DNA from 4 places in the Candidatus Pantoea communis genome. Region 1 is predicted to be linked to each of the others. Evidence: predicted binding sites of a transcription regulator. Region 1 holds the regulator's gene; each other region holds the start of a gene.
The links. Region 1 encodes CRP, which controls carbon source genes, mostly activating them, when cyclic AMP is high. Its sites were predicted from a motif close to ATGTGANNNNNNTCACAT; they were not measured.

Region 1 (4,713 bases):
CACTTCTTCCGGCTGGTGCAGGCTCACCGAGATGTGCTCCTGCAAATCAAGCGCCACCTGGAAAGCCCGCGTCAGGCGCTTGTGGCTGTTATCGCGGCTGGCAGAGAGCATGTGCATCTGCTGATAGCAGGTGGTGATCAGGTCAACGGCTTTTTGCTGACGCGCCAGCAGCGGCGGCAGCGCTTTCTCGGGATCGGTAAGCTGCGTCAACAGTGTGTATTTTGCATCGCAATAATCCGCCAGTTCCCGATACAGCAGACTGAGCGTTTCGCGCATCGGCTGCTCTTTCCACAGCCAAAACCAGAACCAGTTAAACAGGCCATACCATAGCGTGCCGCCGATATACAGCAGCGGCGGCACCCACATGGGCATGCGTCCTACTAGGCTGAGGCTAAAGATGGCGGCAATCAGTGTGGCGGGCAACAAGCGACCGTGCAGCGGGCTGATTTCGCCGGTCACGCCTATCAGCAGCGGCAGCACAAACAGGATCAGCGGTAACGGAATGGCGTCACTGGTGAGAAATTGGATCAGAAAACTGGCGGTAGCAAACAGTGAGCCGCCAACAATCAGGCGTTTAAAGAAGCGCTTATGCGGTGTATCAAGACCCGCCATGTTGCAGCAGGCAGGGACTAATGAGAACAGCAGGCCTTTTTGCAGATCGCCAAACAGCCAGCCTAGTGCCACAGGCAGGCACAGCACCAGCGTTTGCCGCAGTGCGTAGTTGACCTCAGGATGATAGATGATTCGGCGCCACATCAGCTCATCGCAAACAAAAACGGCGCGATGTTGCCATCACGCCGTGGGTGATAAGAAATTAGCGGGTGCCGTAGACGACGATGGTTTTACCGTGTGCGGAGATCAGGTTCTGATCTTCCAGCATTTTCAGGATACGACCCACGGTTTCGCGTGAGCAACCCACGATCTGACCAATCTCCTGACGGGTGATTTTGATTTGCATCCCGTCGGGGTGCGTCATCGCATCGGGTTGTTTCGCCAGATTAAGCAGTGTTTGCGCGATACGGCCCGTCACATCGAGGAAGGCAAGGTTGCCCACTTTCTCGGAAGTGACTTGCAGACGACGCGCCATTTGCGACGAAAGTCGCATTAAAATATCCGGGTTTACCTGAATCAGCTGACGGAATTTTTTGTAGGAAATTTCAGCCACTTCGCAGGCAGTCTTAGCACGTACCCAGGCACTACGTTCCTGGCCTTCTTCAAACAGGCCGAGTTCGCCGATGAAGTCTCCCTGATTGAGGTAGGAGAGAATCATCTCTTTGCCTTCTTCATCTTTGATCAGAACCGCAACGGAACCTTTCACGATGTAGTACAGCGTTTCCGCTTTCTCACCCTGATGGATGAGCGTGCTTTTGGACGGATATTTGTGAATATGGCAATGGGACAGGAACCATTCGAGTGTAGGGTCTGTTTGCGGTTTGCCGAGAACCATTCGCTATTATCCTCTGTTGTAATCGTGCCCAAAACACAGGGGGCAGTTTTCCCTGTCAGGCGGTGTAATCGTCGAGCGTTTCCAGTAAAGGAAAATTATTTCCGGGTGATTCTTAAGCTACGCTTTTGATTCTTCCCGCCTTCGTCTGTGATGACGAAAATATTTTCAGCACTGTTTGTAGCACAGCTTTTGCAAGCTGTCTTCTGTTGTCTCGCTTCAGCAACAGGCGGAAGAGTCTGGATTGCTGTTTATCAAGTGAAAGCGTACTCTGGCGGCAAAACCGCCACTTCAGGAGAAAGAATAATGCAGGCACGAGTGAAATGGGTGGAAGGGCTGACCTTTCTCGGAGAATCCTCATCAGGCCATCAGGTATTAATGGACGGTAACTCGGGTGATAAAGCGCCAAGCCCGATGGAGATGGTTTTGATGGCAGCAGGCGGCTGTAGCGCGATTGACGTGGTATCGATCCTGCAAAAAGGCCGAAATGATGTGGCTGACTGCGAGGTGAAACTTACGTCCGAGCGCCGTGAAGAAGCGCCACGTATTTTTACGCAAATCAACCTGCATTTTATCGTTAGCGGCACAGCGCTAAGCGATAAAGCGGTGGCGCGGGCCGTCGATCTGTCGGCGGAGAAGTATTGCTCGGTGGCGATCATGCTCGGCAATAGTGTGAAAATGACGCACAGTTACGAAGTGATTGAGCGATAACATAAGTGGGCGGCCAAACGGCCGCCGCTACAGAATTTCTGGATTATTCAATCCGTTTACCTTCAATCAGCCGCTGCACCAGTGGCGTCATGATTAACTCCATTGCCAGCCCCATTTTGCCGCCCGGCACCACCAGTGTGTTCATATGCGAAATGAACGAGCCCTGGATCATCGCCAGCAGGTAAGGGTAAGCAATGCCTTCCAGTCCACGGAAGTGAATCACCACAAAGCTTTCATCGAGTGACGGAATTTCACGTGCGGCAAATGGGTTGGACGTATCCACCGTAGGTACACGCTGGAAGTTGATGTGGGTGCGCGAGAACTGCGGCGTGATGAAGTTGATATAATCCTCCATTGAACGCACCACTGAATCCATCACCGCTTCACGGGAATGGCCGCGCTCGCTGGTGTCGCGCACCAGCTTTTGAATCCACTCCAGATTGACAATCGGCACCACGCCGACCAGCAAATCGACATGCTCGGCGACGTTGTGCTGCTGTGTAACCACGCCACCGTGTAATCCTTCATAGAACAGCACGTCAGTGTTTTCCGGCAGCGGCTGCCAGGGCGTAAAGGTGCCCGGCACCTGATTCCACGGCACCGCTTCGTCGTAGGTGTGCAGATATTTGCGCGATTCACCTAGCCCGGTTTTTCCGTAATGCTTAAACGTCTGTTCCAGCAGCCCGAAGTCATTGGCTTCCGGACCGAAGTAGCTAATATGACGGCCCAGATCGCGTGCCTTACGGATCGCCATATCCATTTCTGGACGGGTATAACGGTGAAAACTGTCACCTTCCACTTCCGCAGCATGCAGATTCAGCTGCTGGAAAATCTTACGGAAGGCGAGGCTGGTGGTCGTGGTACCGGCACCGCTGGAACCGGTCACGGCAATGATTGGATGCCTGGCTGACATAACAGAACTCCCTGTGAAGTCGGGCGATGAGCATTGTTACCACGAATTACTGCGCGGTGCATTAACCGCGAAATTCGCCTTTCGGCATAATGTTGACGGATTCATGCAGTTCCGACCACACCAGCACAACGTCTCCGCGCTCCAGCTGGCGGCGCACGTCGGCGACTTTCTGTTCCAGGCTGCGCTCCTGCTCACCATAGTCGGTGCCTTCGCGCAGCACGAAAGTTTCAATCAGGTTTTCCAGTGTTGCGACTTCAAGTTCTTGCCAGGGAATAATCACGATCACACATCCAGATAGGTTGAAAGCCAGTCAGGCACACGCTGTTCCAGCCACATTTTCGGCTTCATTAACGTACCGCCAACAAAGCCGACGTGCCCGCCTTGTTGTGTCAGCTGATATTCAATGGAAGGCGACAGTTGCGCCGGCTGCGGGATTACCGCATCGGTCATAAAGGGATCGTCTTTGGCATGGATGATCAGCAGCGGCTTGCGCACGCCCGTGAGCAGCGGCATAGCGCTGGCACGTTGATAATAGTCGTTGGCATCCAGAAAACCGTGCGCCCGTGCGGTAATCGCATCATCAAACTCACGAATGCGGCGAAATGCGCGCAGCTGGCTCAGTTCCACCGGTAGTGTGCCGGGCCAGGCCAGCAGTTTACGCGTAGCGTTCTGTTTCAGCTTGGTCAGTAAATAGTGCTGATAGAAACGAGAAAAGCCAGCATCGAGCTTTTCACTGCAGGGTTCGAGCGCAAAGGGTGCCGAGATGGCGACGGCGGCATCCACAGGCACATCATTTCCCTGCATGCCCAATAAGTAGGCCAGCATATTGCCACCGAGTGAAACGCCCACTGCTGCAGTCGGCACCGTGCCCCATTCGCGCTGCAACCAGTGCAGGAAAAAGGTCGCATCTTCGGTTTCACCGGAATGATAGATGCGCTCCAGACGATTCGGCTCGCCGCTGCATCCACGAAAGTGCATCACCACCGCCAGCCAGCCACGCGCCTGACACGCCTGCATCAGGCCATGCGCATACGGGCTACGGAAACTGCCTTCCAGACCATGGAACATCACCATGCGCGGTTTGTGACGCGCCTGTGCTGGATCTTCGCTCCACGCGAGATCGACAAAATCACCGTCCGGCAGGTCAAGTCGCTGCCAGTGCGGACGCAGGGTTACGCGCCGACGCAGTATGCGCGGCAGCAGGGTTTGCAGATGCGCGTTACTGAATCCGCGCAGCGGTGTAAATCGCTCGCCGTTCAGGCGATCAAAATAGCTTGGGTAAAGGCTTGTCTGATGCATAACTCGCTGATAGCTTCGATGGGTTGTCCGCTTTACTGGGTGAGGAGCACCCGAATATACATGGAACTGAGTCTTTTTTTATCAATGTTGGGTTTTCTTTGGGTCGCTGCCATCACGCCAGGGCCCAATAATATGTTACTTACCGCCTCAGGTGCTAATTTTGGCTTCCTGCGCACCATCCCGCTGCTCATTGGTATCATGATTGGTATGCAAGTCATGTTGCTGATGGTGGCATTTGGCATCGGTGGTTTGATCCTGCTTTATCCCTCTCTGCATCTGGTGCTGAAGATTGCCGGTAGCCTCTACCTGCTGTGGCTGGCGTGGAAAATTGCCACCGCGGAGTACG
Region 2 (4,713 bases), on a different contig from region 1:
AAGATGCCGCCCGTCAGGATCAGCGGTAAACCTGTCAGCCCGGCTTTGTAGCCAATCACCGCGCCGATGGTTGCCATCCACAGCAGCGCCTGGCCGGTGAGGAAGATGTATTTGAACGGCGTCAGACGCGCGATGATGATGTTGACGATAAAGATCACCAACAATGTCAGCGCCACTTCTGATCCCAGCTCGCGGCTGGCTAATCCGGCAATGGCGGCCACATCGGTGATATAGCCCTTCATGCCAAAACCGTGGGTGAAGATGGTATTCAGGAAGGTCAGCGTACCGACAATAATGTTGATACCCGCCATCATAATTAAGAAACCCAGCAGCGTTTTAAAGGTGCCTTCCACCACCTTACCTGCGGATTTTTTCTGCAGTAGCAGACCAATCAGGGCAATAAAGGCGATCAGAATCGATGCCTGCCCTAATAAGTCTTTTACCAGGAAGTTGATCACACTATTCATGGTTAGCAACCTTCAGATTACGTTCTTTCATAAACGCCACGATTTTTTCTTCAATTTCTGCCTTGTCGGTCAGCTTATTGAGAATAATCACCCGTTTGATTTGCTCGGGGCTGGCATCGGCATTCAGGACATCCGCAAAGGCTTTTTGGGTTAGAATCATGTCGGATTTAAAAGCATTGGCTTCTGAAATCGTGGTGTGATCAATATCCGCTTCAATTTCGAGTTTCTTTAATACGGATTTGGCACTCATTTCGATAGCGAAACTGGAGCCCAGACCACATCCACAAACACATAATATTTTCAGCATGGCGTTTTCCTCACAGAATATGCAGTTGTTTAGCGAGTTTGTAATGATGCCCTTCGGTATCAACCAGGCGTTTTTTCATGCTTATAAGATCAATCGGTATCGGTCGATTACTGCCATTAATAATCACCGCTTTGTTGCGCATCCCCGACTGAATACAGCGCGCAACTTCACTGGCCATAATGGTGCCTTGATAAATCTCTTCACAGGTCGGGTCACCACTACGCAAGCCGTAACCAATAATAGTTTTACGAATTCGTACCCCTATTAGCGGCTCAATCTGTTTAATTAAGGTATCAATCGCGCCCTGAAAGCCCGGCGAGTATTCGCGGGTGTAGCCTTCAGAGCAGAGGATTACCACACTGTTTTGTGCAGCAAGTCGTTGCGTGATGCGCTCTGCCAACTCTTGTGTTGGGATTTGGCACTCCGGAATCAGCGCAAAATCAGCATTGGATTTGATCGCTGACTGCAGCGTCAATTCACCACAATAACCGCCGAGCAACTCCACCATGAATACGCGACCGGTTAATGCACGGCCGGTATTTCTTAACTTCGAAACTTCTTTTAAGACTTGCTCACAAGCGGTAGAGAAACCAATGGTGTAGTCACTGCCAAAAACATCATTATCAATGGTCATACCTACACCAAAGCAATTCACGCCGAATTCACTTAATGTATGTAAAAACTGTAATGAGCCATCCCCCCCGGCCATAATTAATACATCAATGCGCAGCGATTTGAGTTGTTTGGCGATCATCTCATACTCAGGGCGAATTAATTTTCGCGTGGTTCGTCCTGATTGCATCACGGGAATGGAAGTGATGGCATAGTCCACCAGATCGCGCTGTGACATTTCCTGATGGCGATTTTCTAATAAACCGGGAATGCCGCCATTAAATAACACCATATCTGCCTGCGTCATACGTGATATCTGAAACACAAAGTTATTTATTCCGGTAACATCGCCACCGCTTATCACTATGCCAATTCTCATTGTCATCACTCCGTATGCTGCGCGTCTGACATTCATTCTTCCGGTGAACGACTTTTCTATTTGCAACAGAGATCACATTTTTGCCATGTATTTCATTCCATCTGACGTTGACAAGTATTAATAGTCACTGTTTTTTGTGATGATTATCACATTGCAATTTTCACCCATCATTTAACAAAACCAATAAAATCATCCGGTTATATTTATTTCATGGTGTGAAACGCATTTAGCCTGCCATCACGTTTTTGCCTGAGTTTCTTTCGATCTGAATTGTGATTGCCCGCGCATTTTTATCGGTACGCCGACTTTTCCCCACGAAAGATAAAGGGATAATGATTCAGTGCGTTATTTGTTGATCAGTGCCGATGAATGATTGACGTCACGTTTATCTGGCTGTCCAATATCGCAGCAAATAAATGACGAAGAAGAGAAAACATGACCAACTCGCAGGAGATGTTGCGTCAGCTCGCTGACATAGTGGGCGACAAACAGGTATTGACCCATGCTGATGATAAAGCCTGGTACACCAAAGGATTTCGTGTCGGTCGCGGTGAGGCACTGGCAGTGATATTGCCGCAAAACTTGCAGCAACTGTGGCAAAGTCTACAGGTCTGCGTGGCACAGGACGCCATTATCCTGATGCAAGCCTCGAATACCAGTGTGACCGGCGGCTCAACGCCGGATGGCAATGATTATGACCGCGAAGTGGTGATCATCAGTACCCGCCAGCTCAAGGGCGTGCAGGTGATCGATCAGGCGCGTCAGGTCATCGCCTTCCCCGGCACCACCCTGACCGAACTAGAGCACACGCTGCAACCGCTGGGACGCGAACCGCACTCGGTGATTGGTTCCAGCTGCATTGGCGCTTCTGTCGTGGGCGGTATCTGCAACAACTCGGGCGGTTCGCTGATTCGCCGGGGCCCCGCCTTTACTGAAAAATCACTGTTTGCCCGTATTCATGATGATGGGCGCTTAGAAATGGTCAATCATCTGGGTATCGATTTGGGTGAAACGCCGGAAGCAATGCTGAAGAGTCTGACTGAGCAACAGTATCAGACCGGCGACCAGGCAGACTGGGACGGCAAAATATGGGCCGATGATTACGCCGATCGCCTGCGCGATGTCAACGCTGACTCCCCTGCGCGTTTTAATGGTGACCTGCGCTATCTGCACGACAGTTCTGGCAGCGCGGGTAAAGTGGTGGTGTTTGCGGTGCGCTTACCCACCTTTGAGGCCAGCGCGGGTAGCGATACCTTCTACATTGGCACAAACGATGAACGCGAGTTGGTGGCACTGCGTCGTTTTCTCCTCACCGAGATGAGCGAACTGCCGCTGCAGGCAGAATACATTCATCGCAACGCCTTCGACTTAACCGTGCGGTACGCCAAGCATATGTATCTGGCGATCCGTAAACTCGGCCCGCAGGCTATTCCTAAAATGATGAGCAATAAAGGGAAGTGGGACGTGCGTGTCAGCCATCTGCCTTTCCTGCCGCGTAATTTTGTTGATCGGGCGCTGCAATGCTTTAACCAGCTCACGCCGAGCTTTATTGCCCCGCGCATCATGGCTTATCGCGATGAATATCAACATCATCTGATGATCAAAGTCGATGCCCAGCAGACCCCTGAATTGCAGACGTTATTGCAGCAGTTCTTTGCCGGACACAGCGGCGGCTTTTTCCATTGTGATGCCCGGGAAGGCGCAGATGCCTTCCTGGTGCGCTTTGGCGTAGGCGGTTGCACCATCTCTTATTGTGATGCGCTGGGTTATAACCCGAACGAAAGGCTGGTGGCCTTCGACGTGGCGTTGCGCCGCAATGACGATGCCTGGCGTTTAATCTTACCCGATCACTTAGCGGCACAGGTGCAGGTTGATTCCTGCTGCGGGCACTTTTTCTGTTATGTGAATCATCAGGATTATGTGTTGAAGGAAGGGGTCGATGCGAAGACGTTTAAGGAGGCGGTGAAAGTCTATCTGGCTGAGCGTGGTGCAAAGTATCCGGCTGAGCATAATGTGGGGCATCTCTATCAGGCATCGTGCGAGCATGTGGATCACTGGAAGCAGTTGGATCCGACTAATAGCTGCAACCCTGGCGTGGGTAAAACCAGTAAGAAGAAGTATTGGGCGTAAAGGCATAACCTGGCACCATCCTATCTTCCCAGCCGTTACGCATCCTGATCCCTGTCCCGCAACAGGATGCGTAACCTTACTTTACTGACACGCCGTGTGAATTACTTCGCGTACGCTTCGGTAGACAGGGTTAGCGTCACATCATCGCTTACCGCTGGCACATATTTATCCAGTTTGAAATCCGAACGTTTGATCACGCCTGTAGCATCAAAACCAATCGCCTGCTTCTTCACCATCGGGTGCATGCCCTGTTGATTCAACGTCGCGTGCAGCGTGACCGGCTTAGTGATGCCTTTCAACGTCAGATTGCCTTCCACATCAAACTTATTGTCACCATTCGCCACCACTTTGGTGCTGTGGAACACAGCTGAAGGATATTTAGCGGTATTGAAATATTCCGTACCGAGGAACTCTTTGGTCAGCGCGGGCACATGCGTATCAATCTGAGAGATCGGCAACGTAACATCGACGCGCGACTGCTCAGGATGATCCTTATCAAACACCAGCGAACCTTTGCTGTTGGGGATGTCGGCCGTTGGATGGGAGAAACCGAAGTGCGTCCAGGTCACAATAACCGAGGTATGCGCGGGGTCGAGGTCATAATGCATCGCCGCAGCCTGAGAAACAGGTGCATACAAAGCAGCGGCTGCCAACATTGGCAGGATTAAACGGGTAACGTTTTTCACTCAGCGTTCCTTTTAGATCGGGAGAATCTATTGAGTGTCTCCAAATCGGAGGCTGAGGAATAGTGAAGAGATTTGCCCGTGACCTTCAAATATATTCAAAAATATCAGTGGGTAATGGTTTAGTGTGGTGAA
Region 3 (4,713 bases), on a different contig from region 1:
ACTCTATGCGTGTGCTGCTGGTAGAAGATGATGAAATGATTGGCGCCAACTTGCAGCAGGCGCTGGAAGCGGCGGGCTGGTCGGTGGACTGGGTGCGCGATGGCGTATTTGCCACCAACGCCTGGGCCGAAGGCGGTTATACCTGCGTGCTGCTCGATCTCGGTTTACCGCGGGAAGACGGTATTCACGTATTGAAGCGTGCGCGTACGCGTGGCGATATGACGCCCGTGCTGGTGCTGACTGCGCGTGACACGGTGCAACAACGCATTCAGGGACTCGACAGCGGCGCCGATGACTATTTGCTTAAACCCTTTGATCTGCAAGAGGTACTGGCGCGCATGCGTGCAATCACCCGACGTCGTCACGGAGCGGCGGATTCCCTGTTAGGCAGTGGCGATGTGCAGCTGGATATGATGACGCGCGAAGTGCTGTACAAAGGCCAACGCGAACAGCTAACCGCCCGCGAATATGCCCTGCTCTACGCTCTGCTGGAGCGCCCTGGTGCCATCTTGTCACGCGAACAATTAGAGAACCGCATTTACGGCTGGGGTGAAGAAGTCACCAGCAACGCCGTTGATGTGCTGATCCACGGCATGCGCCGCAAGCTCGATAACGAAGTGATTCGCAACGTGCGCGGTTTGGGCTGGCGAGTACCGGCAATATGAAACCTTTCACTTTTATGCGCTCCCTGCGTAACAAACTGCTCGCCACGCTGGTGCTGCTGCACCTGGCGATGATCGGCGGCGTCACCTGGTATTTCTACCATTGTTATGGCGACATGATGGGCACCATGAAGGACGATCAGCTCGCCAAGATTGCTGATGCCTGGTCCTCCAGCCAGCGCATGCCCGCGCTGATGCCTATGGTGATGCAGCAAGAGAAGCTGAAGAGCACCTACATCGTTCAGCTGTGGGACACCAACAATCATCTGCGTGCCAGCTCATGGCCTGCTTTACAGGCGCCGCTGCAGGCAAAAAAAGGCTGGTCCGATTTAAAAGTCGGCGACTGTGGCGATGACTGTGACTGGCGCGTGTATACCCGCCCCGGCGAACTGGGCAGTGAAATCGGTAATATTCAGGTTTTACACAACATCGGCTACATGAAAAGTTTGATGGTGAAGCGGGTGCTGTCCGCCATCATTCCCTTAATGCTGATGATGCCGCTGTCACTGCTGGTGATCTGGCTGGTAGTACGTGCCATCACGCGAGATTTGCGCGTTGCCTCGCGACAGATTGCCGCACAAGAAACATTGCATCCGCACTCGGTATCGCCGGATGGCTTACCGGATGAAGTGCTGCCGCTGGTGGCTGCTTATAACTCTCTGCTCGATAAGCTACGGGCAGCCTGGTCATCGCAGCGACAGTTCCTTGAAGATGCGGCACATGAACTGCGCACGCCGGTTACCGCCGTCACCTTGCAGCTGGAGAATTTGCGCCAGCATATTCAGCCTGGTGAAGCCAGTCGCCAGTTTGATCAGCTGGAAGCCGGCGTCACGCGGACGCGCCATCTGGTGACGCAGTTGCTGAATATCTCGCGCCAGGAAGATCAGTCAGTGGTGGCCACGGTGGAAACCATCCAACTCGATGATTTGCTGAAAGAGAGCATCGAGCAGTTGATGGTGGTCGCCGATAAACGCGGCATTGATATCGGTTTTAATGGCACCACGCACTATCGCCTGCACGCCAGCCGTTCCGATTTGCGTAGCCTGTTTGATAACCTCATCGGCAACGCGATGCTGCACACGCCGGAAGGCAGCCTGGTCGATGTGCTGCTGCATCGCGTGGGCAATCACACCGTGGTGGATATCGTCGATAACGGGCCGGGCATGCCGGAGTCCTTTATCGAACGCGCCTTTGATCGCTTCACCCGTTCGCCAGATGTACAGGCGCAAGGCAGCGGTTTGGGTCTGTCGATTGTGCGCAGCGTAGCGCAGAAGCATCAGATGCAGGTCGCGCTGTCGAACTGCCATAACGCCCAGGGACAAATCTCCGGCCTGCAGGTGCGTGTGACCTTGCCATAACCGACGTGTCGCTACCGCCTTGAATATACAGCGCGGTAGCGGCACAACGTATTGCGTCTTTTCCTCATCTAAATCGCCCTACACGATGAACCACGTATTTTCCGCCACCAAATTCCAAAGGCGCACGTTCAATCGTGCCGCTACACGTTTTTCCGCATCTAAGATCTTTGTGACTGAACGCGACAACGTAAACGGTTGCGGGGTTCCGTTCGCCACACGGCATTTATGTGATCGTTATCACATATTCAGTGAATCAAAATGCAACACATTTTGACAAACGTGATCAAAATCTATTTCCTATCGCTCTGTTACAGGCACATTACGCACATTTGAAAATTCGGCGATTCAGACCGGATAAAAACAACACACGGCCCATCCCCTGGGATCGATTTCACTCGATTGCGGCGCAACCGCAGCAATCACTAGCATGTGGTTAATAAAATAATGAAATTTAAAGCATTGATAGCAGGGGCCTTACTGGCCAGCAGCTGGACCGGCGCGGCACAAGCGGCAGACAGCGATCCGCAGTATCTTTCAGACTGGTGGCATCAGAGCGTTAACGTGGTGGGCAGTACGCACACCCGCTTCGGGCCGCAGTTCAACAATGACGTGTATCTCGAATACGAAGCCTTTGCTAAAAAAGACTGGTTCGATTTTTACGGCTATGCGGATTTAACCAACTTCTTTGGCGTGGGTAACAGCAACGCTAACGGCATTTTTGACCACGGTTCGCCGCTGTTCATGGAAATTGAGCCACGTTTCTCCATCGATAAACTGACCGGCACCAGCCTGGCGTTTGGTCCGTTTAAAGAGTGGTATTTCGCGAACAACTATATCTATGACATGGGCCGCAACGCTTCACAGCGTCAGAACACCTGGTACATGGGTCTGGGTACCGACATCGATACCCACAGCGATATCGGTCTGTCACTGAACGTGTATGCCAAATACCAGTGGCAGAACTACGGTGCAGCGAACGAAAACAGCTGGGATGGTTATCGCTTCAAAGTGAAATACTTTGTGCCGATTACCGATCTGTGGGGCGGCAAGCTGAGCTACATCGGCTTCACCAACTTCGACTGGGGTTCAGACCTGCGCGATGAGACCGGTCCATCACGTACCAGCAACTCGATCGCGTCCAGCCACATTCTGTCGCTGAACTACGATCACTGGCACGTTTCTACCGTGGCGCGTTATTTCCATAACGGCGGTCAGTGGGCGGATGGGCAGGAGTTGAACTTCGGCAACGGTCCATTTGAAGTGAAATCAACCGGTTGGGGTTACTACCTCGTCGTGGGTTACAACTTCTAATTAGCGAGTTCCTTAGCGGCGCAATTTTCGCGCGTTTCTGAAACGGCAATATCGCTATCAGAAACGCATTAAATTGTGCCGCTACGTAGGCTGACCGGCTGTAAAACCCTGCCCGTCAAATCTGCGGCTTATAGGCATTCACCATCCACGGCACGCCGAACTTATCGGTAAACATGCCGAAACCGTGCGCCCAGAACGTCGGTTCCCACTTTTTCGTCACTTCCCCACCCTCTGACAACGCGTCAAACCAACGTTTACCCTGCGCTTCATCTGGCGTGGATAGACTCACGGAAAATCCGGCATAACTTGCCTGCTGTGCACCGTCGCTCATCATCAGTTCACCCTGCCCGATGCGCAGATGGGCATGCATAATCTGTTCAGGCGAGAAGGTCACGCCAGAGGGGCAACCTTCATCTTCGACGGTGGTTTCATCGGGCATATCGCCAAAAGTCATTTTAAACAGCAGTTCGCCGTCGGTGGCCGCGAGATAGAAGGCGATCGCCTCTTCACAACGACCGTTGTAAAACACATAAGGTGTGATTTGCATGGTCAGTTCTCCACAATTGGAACGTCCAGTGCAAGTGTAGTGCGCAATAAGTAATCAGCTGCGAGCCAGGCCGCACTCTTACCTTTGTTGACAATAGCGGCGAAACAGCTGGGCCATATACGCGCTCATTGGCGTCAGCGCCGTGTCTTTCCGCTGGATCAAATAGAAGGTGGCTTTCGGTAACGGATCGTCAAGATCGAGGGCAATGAGCTGCCCACCGTGCGTCGGATCTTCGATCACATCGCGCGAGATGATGCTGACAAAATCACTTTTGGCGACCAGGCTGGTGCAGGCCATAAAGGTTTCGCAGGTCACCACGATCTTCGGTGCCATACCGCGCTCGCCAAACAGATCGTGCAGCAAGCGGTAATAACTGCCCTGCGGGGTCGGCATGGTCCAGTCGCAGTGCTGCAACTCATTCAGTGAGCGGGCATGCGCCATCGGGTGGCCTTTACGCATCACCACCTGATAGTCACGCTCCATTAGCCGCTCAAAAATCAGCTCCTGATCCAGATGATGTTGATCGTAGGTATTAATGGTGAAATCCAGCGCGCCCTGACGCAGTTCATACACCATCGACACCAGTTGCCCCTCAACGATACGCACCTTCACCAGCGGGTATTCACGATGAAACTGGGTGATCACCTGCGGCATGATAGTGCGCGCAATACTGCCGCCCACGCCGATATTCACCCGCCCCCCTGCCAATCCCAATCGCTGCTGAATATCCTCCTGCGCCACGCGCAATTCTTCCAGCACCAGACTGGCATGACGAAAAAAGTTATCACCGATATCCGTTAGCGTGACGCCTTGCTGACGACGTTCGAACAAACGT
Region 4 (4,713 bases), on a different contig from region 1:
AATTGTCTTCATTGTCGGTATTATTCTGTTCCTCGTAAGCCTGTTTACCGGGCGTAAACGACCCTGACCGATTGCGTTAACACAACGCTAACCCGCGAGTCACTAAAGCGGAGACCAGTCATTTGCGGCATAATAGGCAGCCGCACCGATTGCACGATGCAATAGGTCAGGGAATGACAATGACTGGTTCTCCGGGATGCTGCCGTCAGCGGCTCCCTCAGAGCAGGAAAACTGAGGGACATCCATTGGGAATACGCATCCCGGTGTCACTGGACACCTTTGAGCCCCTGGCGCTCACCCCATTTAAATCCAAAAAAATTGCCCTGGTCTGCGAAGGCGGCGGTCAACGCGGCATCTTCACCGCAGGCGTCCTTGATGAGTTTCAGCGCGCCGATTTTAACCCGTTTCAATTGATGCTGGGCACCTCCGCAGGGGCACAAAACCTGTCTGCGTTTGTTTGCGCCCAACCGGGCTACGCGCGCCGCGTCATCACGCGTTATACCACCAGCAAACTGTTTTTTGATCCGTTGCGCTTTGTGCGCGGTGGCCATCTGATCGATCTCGACTGGCTGATCGACATCACCAAACAAGAATTTCCCTTGTCGCTCAGCAATGCCGAAGGACTGTTTGCCAAAGGCAGCGAGTTCTATATGTGCGCCTGTCGCGGTGACGATTACCGCGCCGAATATTTCAATCCCACCAGCCTGAACTGGCACGACGTGATCAAAGCTTCCAGCGCCATTCCGGGGTTCTATCGCAGCGGCGTACTGATGGATGGGGTGAACTATCTGGATGGCGGCATTAGCGATGCCATTCCGGTGCGTGAAGCGGCACGACGCGGTGCCGATACCATTGTGGTGATCCGCACCGTGCCATCACAAATGTCTTACACGCCCAAATGGTTCAAACGTATGGAGCGCTGGCTGGGTGACAGCGCACTGCAGCCGATGATCAACATCCTGCATCACCATGAAGAGAGCTATCGTGAGATTCAGCAGTTTATCGAACAGCCGCCAGACGACCTGCGCATCATTGAAATTTACCCGCCGAAACCGCTGGCGAGTATGGCGCTGGGTAGCCGTTTGGCTTCACTGAATCAGGATTACCTTTTAGGACGCCGCAGCGGCCGCTATTTCCTCGCGACGCTAGGTCAATGGCTGAGCGATGCCGAACCGTTCCTGCGCCAGACTACCGTGACACCACCGGCCGCCGTGGCGAATGCACCAGACAATCGCGCCGTGCATACGCCGCCGCTGGCGGATAATGATGCCGATTTTGATGCAGGATCGCTGGCATGAGATTTATCGACACCCACTGTCATTTCGATTTCCCGCCTTTTGTCGATGACGCCGCAGGCAGCATCGCCCGTGCGGCGCAGTCGGGTGTGGAACGCATCATTGTACCGAGCGTGGATGCCAGCCGCTTTGCGTTGGTCAGCCAACTGGCGAAGCAGCATGACGCGCTGTACGCCGCATTGGGCCTGCATCCGATCAATATTGCCGTGCACCAGGATGCGCATCTGGATCAGCTGGAGCAGTGGCTGCAAACGCCGGATAGCAAGCGCGTGGCGATCGGCGAGATCGGCCTCGATCTCTATATGCAGGACGCGCAGTTTGATAAGCAAACGCGTTTACTGGATGCACAGCTTAAACTGGCGAAAAAATACGATTTGCCGGTGATCCTGCATTCGCGTCGCACCCACGATCAGCTGGCGCTGCATTTGCGTCGCCATGATTTACCGCGCCGTGGCGTGGTACACGGTTTTGCTGGCAGCCAGCAGCAGGCGGAACGTTTTATCCAGCTTGGCTATGCGATCGGCGTGGGCGGCACCATCACCTATGAACGCGCCAGTAAAACCCGCAACACTATTGCTAATCTGCCTCTCACCTCACTGTTACTGGAAACCGATGCGCCTGATATGCCGTTGCAGGGTTATCAGGGGCAGCCCAACCGTCCTGAGCGCGCGCGTAACGTGTTTGATGTGCTGTGTCAGTTGCGCAGTGAATCGCCCGATATCATTGCCGATATGCTGTGGCAGAACAGCCTGCGCGTGTTTGCCCTGCCTGCCTGACCTCCTCCCGACACAATCTGGATTTGCCGCGGTTTTGGCGGGTATTGGCTACAGTAATAAAATCGGCATTACCCTTTTCTGCCCTTTTTTGTGATAATATTCACAACCTGTATTGCGCCTGAAAACGGGTGTGCTGGCGGTTATTTGTGACTTGAATCACTAAATAATTGTATTCATATGACGAATTTTCTTTTTTCATGTGACATGAAGCGCAATTCATTCAGGTGTGGTTTGTTAGAATTATCACATTATCCGGTGGGCGTCGTCTGCCGGTCACCTTTTGGAGAGCATCATGACCGATCTTAAAGCGGCCGCACAACGCGCCCTGCAACTGATGGATTTGACCACCCTGAACGAAGATGACACCGATGAGAAGGTGATCGCGCTGTGTCATCAGGCGAAGTCGCCAGCCGGTAACACTGCGGCCATTTGCATCTATCCGCGTTTCATCCCTGCGGCACGTAAAGCACTGCGCGAGCAGGGCACGCCTGATATTCGCATCGCCACGGTCACCAACTTCCCGCACGGCAACGATGACGTTGAGATCGCGCTGGCAGAAACCCGTGCGGCGATTGCATACGGTGCAGACGAAGTGGACGTGGTCTTCCCGTATCGCGCGCTGATTGCCGGCAATCGCGACATCGGTTTTGCGCTGGTGAAAGCCTGTAAAGAAGCCTGCGCCGCTGCCAACGTGCTGCTGAAAGTGATCATCGAAACCGGTGAACTGAAAGAAGAAGCGCTGATTCGCGCCGCTTCTGAAATCGCTATCGATGCCGGTGCGGATTTCATCAAAACCTCAACCGGTAAAGTGCCGGTTAACGCCACGCCAGAAGTGGCGGCGATCATGATGCAGGTGATTCACGATAAAGGCGTGCAGCAGCAGGTGGGCTTCAAGCCTGCGGGCGGCGTGCGCACGGCGGAAGATGCCGCGATCTATCTGAAGCTGGCGGATGACATTCTGGGCGAAGGCTGGGCGGATGCGCGCCACTTCCGCTTTGGCGCTTCAAGCCTGCTGGCGAGCCTGCTGAATACGCTGGGCCACGCGACAGCGACCAGCAAAGCGGGCTACTGATCCCAGCCTCAGGGTCGCCATCAATGGCGACCCAAATAATGTTTGGTGCATTTCACAGCAATCTCCCGGGGAGGCAACCTTGTTCCTGCCACAAGAAATTATTCGAAAAAAACGCGACGGCCAGCCACTGAGCGAAGCGGAGATCCGTTTCTTTATCAATGGCGTGCGCGACAACAGCGTATCAGAAGGTCAGATTGCCGCGCTGGCAATGACCATCTACTTCCACGATATGAATCTTGAAGAGCGCGTGGCGCTGACCATGGCGATGCGCGATTCTGGCTCGGTGCTCAACTGGAAGTCGTTGAACCTCAACGGCCCGATTGTTGATAAGCACTCCACCGGCGGCGTGGGCGATGTGACTTCGCTGATGCTCGGCCCGATGGTGGCAGCGTGTGGCGGTTATGTCCCGATGATCTCCGGGCGCGGCCTCGGCCACACCGGCGGCACGCTGGATAAGCTGGAAGCCATCCCCGGTTTCGATATCTTCCCGATCGACGATCGTTTCCGCCAGATCATCAAAGATGTCGGTATCGCGATTATCGGCCAGACCAACTCACTGGCCCCCGCCGATAAACGTTTCTACGCCACGCGTGATATCACCGCTACCGTTGACTCGATCCCACTGATTACCGCCTCGATCCTCGCCAAGAAACTGGCGGAAGGACTGGATGCGCTGGTGATGGATGTGAAAGTCGGCTCCGGTGCTTTTATGCCGACCTTTGAAGCCTCGGAAAATCTGGCGCAAGCGATTGTTGGCGTGGCGAACGGCGCGGGCTGCAAAACCACTGCGCTGCTCACTGACATGAATCAGGTGCTGGCATCCACCGCCGGTAATGCGCTGGAAGTCCGCGAAGCAGTGCAGTTCCTCACCGGCGAGGCGCGCAACCCGCGCTTGCTGGAAGTGACCATGGCGCTGTGCTCGGAAATGCTGATCTCCGGCAAGCTGGCCGACAACGACGCCGAAGCACGACAGAAATTGCAGAACGTGCTGGATAACGGTAAAGCGGCGGAAGTGTTCGCGCGCATGGTGGCGGCGCAGAATGGTCCGGTGGATTTCATCGAGCGGATGGACAGCTATCTGCCTGCACCGACCCTGAGCAAAGCGGTGTATGCCGATCGCGACGGGATTGTCAGCGCCATGGATACCCGTGCGCTGGGCATGGCGGTGGTGTCGCTGGGTGGGGGGCGTCAGCGTGCCAGCGACAGCATTGATTACAGCGTGGGCTTAAGTGAGATGACCACGCTCGGCACGCAGGTTGATGCACAGCGCCCGCTGGCGGTGATTCATGCCGCGTCGGAAGCGCAGTGGCAGCAGGCTGCGGAAGCGGTCAAAGCAGCTATCACGTTGAGTGATAGCGCGCCTGCGGAAACGCCGGTGGTCTATCGCCGCGTCAGCGAGTAACGCTTCTTCGTGCCAGGCAGCGGCCATTCGGGTATACTGATCTGATCGCTTTTTTTTGACTTGTCATCGCGCCATTGCGCAGGAGACTTGCATGAAACGTGCTTTTATTATGGTTCTCGACTCCTTCGGGATCGGCTCCAGCAAAGACGCCGATAAATTCGGTGATGA

Region 2: F3J37_RS00850 (6-phosphofructokinase) is a predicted target of CRP. The motif match lies at 1,900-1,917, and genes of this name have one in related genera.
Region 3: F3J37_RS13555 (nucleoside-specific channel-forming protein Tsx) is a predicted target of CRP. The motif match lies at 2,246-2,263, and genes of this name have one in related genera.
Region 4: deoC (deoxyribose-phosphate aldolase) is a predicted target of CRP. The motif match lies at 2,160-2,177, and genes of this name have one in related genera.

The regions. Positions count from the first base shown of each region.
Region 1 is NZ_VWXC01000025.1:25,978-30,690, forward strand. It holds gene F3J37_RS24020 (YccS/YhfK family putative transporter) at 1-756, opposite strand, end outside; gene crp (cAMP-activated global transcriptional regulator CRP) at 815-1,447, opposite strand; gene F3J37_RS24030 (OsmC family protein) at 1,751-2,155, shown strand; gene F3J37_RS24035 (phosphoribulokinase) at 2,199-3,068, opposite strand; gene F3J37_RS24040 (YheU family protein) at 3,130-3,348, opposite strand; gene F3J37_RS24045 (hydrolase) at 3,351-4,367, opposite strand; gene F3J37_RS24050 (LysE family translocator) at 4,428-4,713, shown strand, end outside.
Region 2 is NZ_VWXC01000001.1:190,781-195,493, forward strand. It holds gene F3J37_RS00840 (PTS sugar transporter subunit IIC) at 1-467, opposite strand, end outside; gene F3J37_RS00845 (PTS sugar transporter subunit IIB) at 460-774, opposite strand; gene F3J37_RS00850 (6-phosphofructokinase) at 785-1,765, opposite strand; gene dld (D-lactate dehydrogenase) at 2,201-3,895, shown strand; gene F3J37_RS00860 (YceI family protein) at 3,997-4,551, opposite strand.
Region 3 is NZ_VWXC01000009.1:75,458-80,170, forward strand. It holds gene F3J37_RS13545 (response regulator) at 6-665, shown strand; gene F3J37_RS13550 (sensor histidine kinase) at 662-2,020, shown strand; gene F3J37_RS13555 (nucleoside-specific channel-forming protein Tsx) at 2,465-3,331, shown strand; gene yjdN (VOC family metalloprotein YjdN) at 3,447-3,878, opposite strand; gene F3J37_RS13565 (LysR family transcriptional regulator) at 3,957-4,713, opposite strand, start outside.
Region 4 is NZ_VWXC01000007.1:147,386-152,098, forward strand. It holds gene F3J37_RS11580 (DUF1328 domain-containing protein) at 1-67, shown strand, start outside; gene F3J37_RS11585 (patatin-like phospholipase family protein) at 246-1,298, shown strand; gene F3J37_RS11590 (TatD family hydrolase) at 1,295-2,071, shown strand; gene deoC (deoxyribose-phosphate aldolase) at 2,364-3,143, shown strand; gene deoA (thymidine phosphorylase) at 3,223-4,545, shown strand; gene deoB (phosphopentomutase) at 4,637-4,713, shown strand, end outside.